3 regions of the Peribacillus sp. RS7 genome follow, and region 1 is predicted to be linked to each of the others. Evidence: riboswitches for the same ligand, from Rfam matches in the RefSeq annotation. Region 1 holds a riboswitch; each other region holds the start of a gene.
The links. A riboswitch is a leader RNA that binds a small molecule or an ion and turns the genes downstream of it on or off. The one in region 1 is predicted to bind S-adenosylmethionine.

Region 2: another riboswitch for S-adenosylmethionine. It lies ahead of ACDZ29_RS24735 (YezD family protein); the one in region 1 lies ahead of metK (methionine adenosyltransferase).
Region 3: another riboswitch for S-adenosylmethionine. It lies ahead of ACDZ29_RS08425 (methionine ABC transporter ATP-binding protein); the one in region 1 lies ahead of metK (methionine adenosyltransferase).

Annotation. Positions count from the first base shown of each region.
Region 1 covers NZ_CP168135.1:1,414,032-1,416,303, reverse strand. Annotated here, with positions in the region: gene pckA (phosphoenolpyruvate carboxykinase (ATP)) at 1-697, opposite strand, end outside; SAM riboswitch class I at 1,114-1,277, shown strand; gene metK (methionine adenosyltransferase) at 1,441-2,272, shown strand, end outside.
Region 2 covers NZ_CP168135.1:4,982,442-4,984,713, reverse strand. Annotated here, with positions in the region: gene ssuE (NADPH-dependent FMN reductase) at 1-443, shown strand, start outside; SAM riboswitch class I at 717-825, shown strand; gene ACDZ29_RS24735 (YezD family protein) at 997-1,140, shown strand; gene ACDZ29_RS24730 (phosphoadenylyl-sulfate reductase) at 1,326-2,030, shown strand; gene sat (sulfate adenylyltransferase) at 2,083-2,272, shown strand, end outside.
Region 3 covers NZ_CP168135.1:1,615,668-1,617,939, reverse strand. Annotated here, with positions in the region: gene ACDZ29_RS08430 (O-acetylhomoserine aminocarboxypropyltransferase/cysteine synthase family protein) at 1-609, shown strand, start outside; SAM riboswitch class I at 728-840, shown strand; gene ACDZ29_RS08425 (methionine ABC transporter ATP-binding protein) at 1,006-2,040, shown strand; gene ACDZ29_RS08420 (methionine ABC transporter permease) at 2,033-2,272, shown strand, end outside.

The DNA of each region.
Region 1 (2,272 bases):
CGAAGAATAAAGCGACGTCTCCTTCACGTCCTACGTTAGCAGAGCAATGCATTGGAAGGATTCCAGCCTCTGGAAGTAAGTAGTTCATGATCGAGAAGATCGATTTTTTCATTTCTCCTGCATATTCCGTTCCGCCGATCAGGATGGTACGGCGTTCAAATGAAACGATGATGAAAGTTTCGGATGAAGTCCCGTCCACTTCTGGGTCTGCTTTGAAATTAGGTGCCGAAAGAATTGTGAATTCAGCTTCGTGACCTCTTAATTCCTCTTCGTTCGGACGGATGAACAAAGTATGGGCAAAAAGATTATGCCAAGCATATTCATTAACAACTCGGATGGGAAGACGTGATGATTCGTCTGCACCAGCGAAACCTTTGAAAACGAAAATCTCTTCTTTTGCTTTTAGGTAGTCAACTACTTTATTATATAGTTTATTGAAAACATCTTCAGAAATTGGCTGGTTCACTGAACCCCAATCGACTTTATCCTTAACGGATGCTTCTTCCACGATATATTTATCTTTAGGTGAACGACCAGTATACTTGCCGGTTTCAGCTTTTACTGCACCAGTTGATGTTAGTACGCCTTCATTTCTGCTTAATACTTTTTCGACCAATTGAGGAACTGAAAGTTGAGTTTGAACATTGTTTCCTGTTAATAACTGGTGTAACTCATTAGAAACATCTACAGAATTCATATATGAGGTACCTTCCTTTGTTTAAGTTTTTATATTACAATTAGTATAACACATTCATTTAAATAGTCTATACTATTTCTTTTAATTTGTGATTATTTTCAACTGGTTTCGTTAATCAATTTTCCTTATTAAGGCGCAGGAACCGAGTCAATACAATTGCATATACTTACATGGAGTGAAAATTTTATTTTAAATAGGAAGTAATTAAGCAACATATTTCTAATTGGCCATTCCTGTTAGTATGCTTTATTTTCTATTATTAATGGCAATTTTCAACATTTCTATTCGCCTTCTGCCTTGGAAACCCTTTGAAGACGCTGAAACAACCCATTTTTTCAAGTGGGCGGATATGTTCTTTTTAGAAAAACATTGACAAGTTCCAACCTGATACGATATTATCTTAAATTGTACGGATTCTCTTATCCCGAGTTGGTGGAGGGACAGGCCCTTTGAAACCCAGCAACCTGCCATATTGAACTTGACTCCAAGATCGATCGCCGAAAATAAAGCGATGGTTCTTCAAGGAATAGTGGTGATGGTGCTAACCTGAGCAAGGTAAAAAACCCTTGAACGATAAGAGTGAAAGGATAGAAGACAGAATTTTAAACCTTTCCTCATTTGCCAGGGAAGGTTTTTGTGTATTTATAAGTAATTCTGTGTCTATAGTTGAAACTAATGAGGGAAACGAGTTCCGTAAAAAATCAGGCTTATGCCTACAACATACTAACTTCCAAGGAGGAAATATGATGTCAAAGAAACGTCTATTTACTTCTGAATCTGTTACAGAGGGCCATCCGGACAAAATTTGTGATCAGATTTCAGATTCCATTTTAGATGCTATCCTTGCTAAGGATGCAAATGCACGTGTTGCGTGTGAAACAAGTGTAACAACAGGTCTTGTGCTTGTTGCTGGTGAAATTACAACATCCGCTTACGTGGATATTCCGCGTATCGTTCGTGATACCATTGCAGGAATTGGCTACACACGTGCGAAATATGGTTTCGATGCTGAAACTTGTGCTGTATTGAGTTCCATTGATGAGCAGTCTGCCGATATCGCAGCTGGCGTCGATAAAGCATTGGAAGCTCGTGAAGGAAACATGTCAGAGGAAGAAATCGATGCAATCGGTGCAGGGGACCAAGGTCTTATGTTCGGATTTGCTTGTAATGAAACAGAAGAGCTTATGCCACTTCCGATTTCATTGGCACATAAACTTTCATTCCGCTTGGCTAAAGTTCGTAAAGATGAAACTCTTGCTTACTTACGCCCTGATGGTAAAACACAGGTAACTGTGGAGTATGATGAGAATAACCGTCCTGTACGTGTAGATACGATCGTTATCTCTACACAGCATGATGCAGAAATTACGCTTGAACAAATTCAAGCCGATATAAAAGAACATGTGATTAAAGCAGTTGTTCCAGCTGAATTGATCGATGCTCAAACTAAGTACTTCATCAACCCGACCGGCCGTTTCGTAATTGGCGGACCTCAAGGGGATGCTGGTCTTACTGGACGTAAAATCATCGTTGATACGTACGGCGGATACGCTCGTCACGGCGGTGGTGCATTCT
Region 2 (2,272 bases), 2.0 Mb from region 1:
AAGGATTTACCACAGCTTATTACTCAATTACGGATTTCTCAGCAGATGATTTATTCCAAGGGAAATATAATAGCGAAGATATCTTAAAGCTTTCGGAGAAAATACAAGCAGCCAGAGGAATCATCATTGGTTCACCGGTATATAAGGCTTCTTATACAGGGGTATTAAAAGCCTTGATTGATTTGCTGCCAGAAGGAGCTTTTAAGGGGAAGCCAGTGCTGCCCATTATGATTGGCGGAAGTAACAGGCATTTATTGGCGATTGATTATGCGCTTAAACCATTAATTTCAATATTAAAAGGCGAGCCGTTGCAGGGCATATATTTTGTGGATAAGGAAATAGATAAACAGAATTCAGAAAACCCGATCAATGACTTGAATTTAGTTGATCGCGTTCAGAGTCAGGTTCAAGAATTTATAGAAGCGATTCAGTTAAGAAATTAATAAGTAATCGACTTCAATAAAAGGAATGGAATTCAAGTAATTACTTTTTCAATGAATGACAGGCATCAATAATAGCTTAATAATGAAAATAGACTCATTTTTTGGAGACTTTATCTAAAAAGACGAGTCTATTTTCATATTTAAATGAACATAAAATCATGAATGGAATAGTGTGTATAAAAATAACAGTTCCTCCATAATATTAAACCAAGTTATTTTATAAGAAAACTCCATTGACAAGGATTAAATATATGTTAATATTTAAAATAATAAAACTTATCCAGAGCGACGGAGGGAATTGGCCCTTTGAAGTCCAGCAACCTGCATGATGGATGCAAGGTGCTACCTCCAACAAAATGTTGATCATTTTGGAAGATAAGGTAAAGAATATTTACCTTGAAATCTTTCCATCATGGAAAGATTTTTATTTTTCGCAAAATTCTTTGGGAAACCATAACAATTTAAGGTTGTTTGGAATTATATAAATTTAATAAATTCATTTAATCAGCGGTGAAATAATATATTCGCGGATTTTCTTAAAGGAGGAACAGGTTTGGATAAAGAGAATCAGCTTGAAGAAATATTTGAACGACTTCAAGAAATGCTTAATTCAATGAAGTATGGATCGATTACACTTATTGTCCAAGATGGTAAAATCATTCAAATGGAAAGAAATGAAAAACTAAGAATTAAATAAGGTATCTGCTGACTAGAAAAACTAGAGGCGGGTTTAACTGATATAAAGAGAGTATTGGTTAGATTCGTCTCTTTTTCCTAGGGTCATTTAAACTGGGGAAGATTATAACGGGCATTGATCAAAAGTAACTCTAACCAGCGACATACAGCAAGTTCTTAGAGGGGGCTACAAAGTTGGCTGCATTAATAAACTATGAAAATTTCAACACCGGGGATTTACCTGTATTTCCTGAAGATAGTGAGACAAAAGGTGCTTTGGAAGTACTGCAATGGGCGAATGACCATTATGGAAACAAACTGATATATGCGTGTAGTTTCGGTATAGAAGGCATCGTGCTTACGGATTTATTGGCGAAGGTCAATCCCTCGGCAAAAATAGTTTTCCTTGATACAGATGTTCATTTTGAGGAAACTTACCAATTGATCGATCAAGTGAAAAAGCGATATCCAAATCTTTCAATCGAAATGAAGAAACCAGCATTGACGCTTGAAGAACAGGCAGCGGAACATGGGGATGAATTATGGCTTAGCGATTCCAATAAGTGCTGTAACATCCGTAAAATCACTCCGCTTACAGATGTGCTTTCAACGGCAACAGCCTGGCTTTCGGGACTACGGAGGGAGCAATCTGAAACAAGGGCTCTGACAGAGTATATCAATAAGGATAATAAGTTCAAGTCAGTAAAAATATGTCCACTCATACATTGGACATGGAAAGATGTTTGGCGTTATGCCCACAAAAATGGACTTCCATATAATATCCTGCATGATAATGGATATCCAAGCATTGGTTGTAAAACATGTACGGCACCTGCCTTCAATGCAGATGATTTACGCTCAGGCCGTTGGCAAGGAGCCCAAAAAACGGAATGCGGATTGCATTTATCTTAAATAAATAGAAATTATAGGCTTAAATAAATAGAAACCATAGGGGGAAATTAGCATGACAATCAGTTTACCGCACGGAGGAACACTAATCGATCTTTGGGAACCAAAATATGATTTTAGTAAAATAACAAAGTCAATTGAAATTGACGAAATAGCTTTAAGTGATCTTGAATTGATAGGCACTGGTGCCTACAGCCCGATCAAAGGTTTCTTTACTAAAAGTGACTATGAGACAGTTGTCAAGG
Region 3 (2,272 bases), 200 kb from region 1:
CCTGGCTTTACGGAGCCTGATCCAAGTTACGACGGTCTGGTATACGCCGAGGCAGTTGGACCAGCCGCTTTTATAACGAAAGCCCGAGTGCAGTTACTTCGTGATTTAGGCCCTGCGCTAAGTGCCCAAAGCGCATTCCAGTTTACGCTTGGACTTGAAACGCTGCATGTAAGGATGAAAGAGCATCTTTCGAACACGAAGTCTGTACTTCAATATTTGAAAAATCACCCTGCCGTGACTTGGGTTTCGCATCCTTCTAATGAGGATCATCCCGATAAAGCCCTTGCGGATAAATATTTGCCCAAGGGAGCAGGATCCGTTGTGACTTTTGGAATTAAGGGAGACCGCGAAGCCGGGGCGAAACTTATCAATTCGGTGGAATTATGGTCCCATGTAGCGAATGTAGGGGATGCGAAGAGTTTGATCATCCACCCTGCCAGTACGACCCATCAGCAATTGAATGATGCAGGTCTGGCGAAAGCGGGTGTGCGTGCTGATCAAGTCCGTTTATCCATTGGGATTGAAAATGTAGAGGATTTAATAGAAGATTTGGAGCAGGCAATTGAAAAAGCGACGAATATCGTCTCCTTGACTTCTAAAACGGTTTAAGCAAAAAGTCCTGGGCATTCTTGAACTAGAAATATTATACATTGCGCTCCTTTTTTATCTATGATAAAATTTCAACATACTAAAGAACTTAATGATATACAAATATTCTATATATTAGCTCTTATCAAGAGAGGTGGAGGGATGTGCCCGATGAAACCCGGCAACCGACAAGGAGATTTCCTTGGAAAGGTGCCAATTCACACAAAGTTTAATCACTTTGGAAGATGAGAGGAAGGCCTGTTTCTTCACCTGCCTTTCTGCTCATGCAGAAAGGTTTTTTCTATTTCAGTAGGAAAAACCTTTGCATGAACTGCAAAATTGGTAGGGGAAACAGATAATAATGTAGAGAAATTAACTAAGTTCATAGGTTTTATTGGATAAAAGAGGTGAGGATTAATGATTACATTGACAAAAGTCAGTAAGCTGTTCCGAACAGGAAAAGGAAGCAGTGAGACGATCAAGGCTGTAAATAATGTGAATGTTGAAATAAATAAAGGCGAGATTTTCGGTATTATTGGTTATAGTGGAGCGGGGAAAAGTACTTTGATCAGGATGCTCAATGGATTGGAAACACCGACAGAAGGATCCGTTGTGGTGGCTGAGAAGGAAATTTCAAAAATTAAAGGTGCTCAGCTTCGTAAGGCCCGTCAAGAAATCAGCATGATTTTCCAACATTTCAATCTATTATGGTCCAGAACCGTTCAGGAAAATATATCCTTCCCGTTGGAAATTGCTGGAGTTTCAAAATTTGAACGCACCAAACGTGTGAACGAATTGATCAAGTTAGTCGGACTGGAAGGCAGAGAAAAGGCATATCCTTCGCAATTAAGCGGAGGGCAAAAGCAACGGGTGGGAATAGCCAGGGCTCTAGCGAATGATCCTAAAGTGCTGCTGTGTGATGAAGCGACTTCTGCCTTGGATCCGCAGACTACCGACTCTATACTCGAATTGCTTGTTGACATCAATCAGCGTCTCGGGTTGACGATTGTCTTGATAACACATGAAATGCATGTAATACGTAAAATCTGTCATCGTGTGGCTGTGATGGAAAGCGGGCAAGTTGTTGAACAGGGACCTGTCCTGGATGTTTTCAAGAATCCTAAAGAACAAATGACGAAGCGTTTCGTGCAACAGGTGACGGAACCAGAAGAAACGAAAGAAACGATGGACCATCTGCTCGAACGCTTTCCTGCAGGCAAAGTGATTCAATTGACTTTTGTAGGTGATCATGCAGAAAGCCCGTTGATAACTAAGCTCGTACGTAACTTCGAGTTGGATGTCAATATCGTTCAAGGTAAAATATCGCAAACCAGAAGCGGTTCATATGGAACGTTGTTTATCCATCTTGATGGCAAAGAGGATGAAATGCTCCGCGCAATCGAATTCATTAAAGCACAGCAGGTAGGCGTGGAGGTGATTACTCATGCTTGAAGAATTATTGCCGAATGTTGATTGGGAAGACATTATTGAAGCAACGAAAGAAACGCTTTATATGACAAGTATCTCTGTGGTGGCAACCTTTTTTATAGGCATATTATTAGGATTGATCCTGTTCTTGACAGGGAAGGGGAATATGTGGGAAAACCGGGCAATCAACGCGGTCATCAGTGCTGTGGTTAATATATTCCGTTCCATTCCATTTCTTATTTTGATCGTGCTGCTC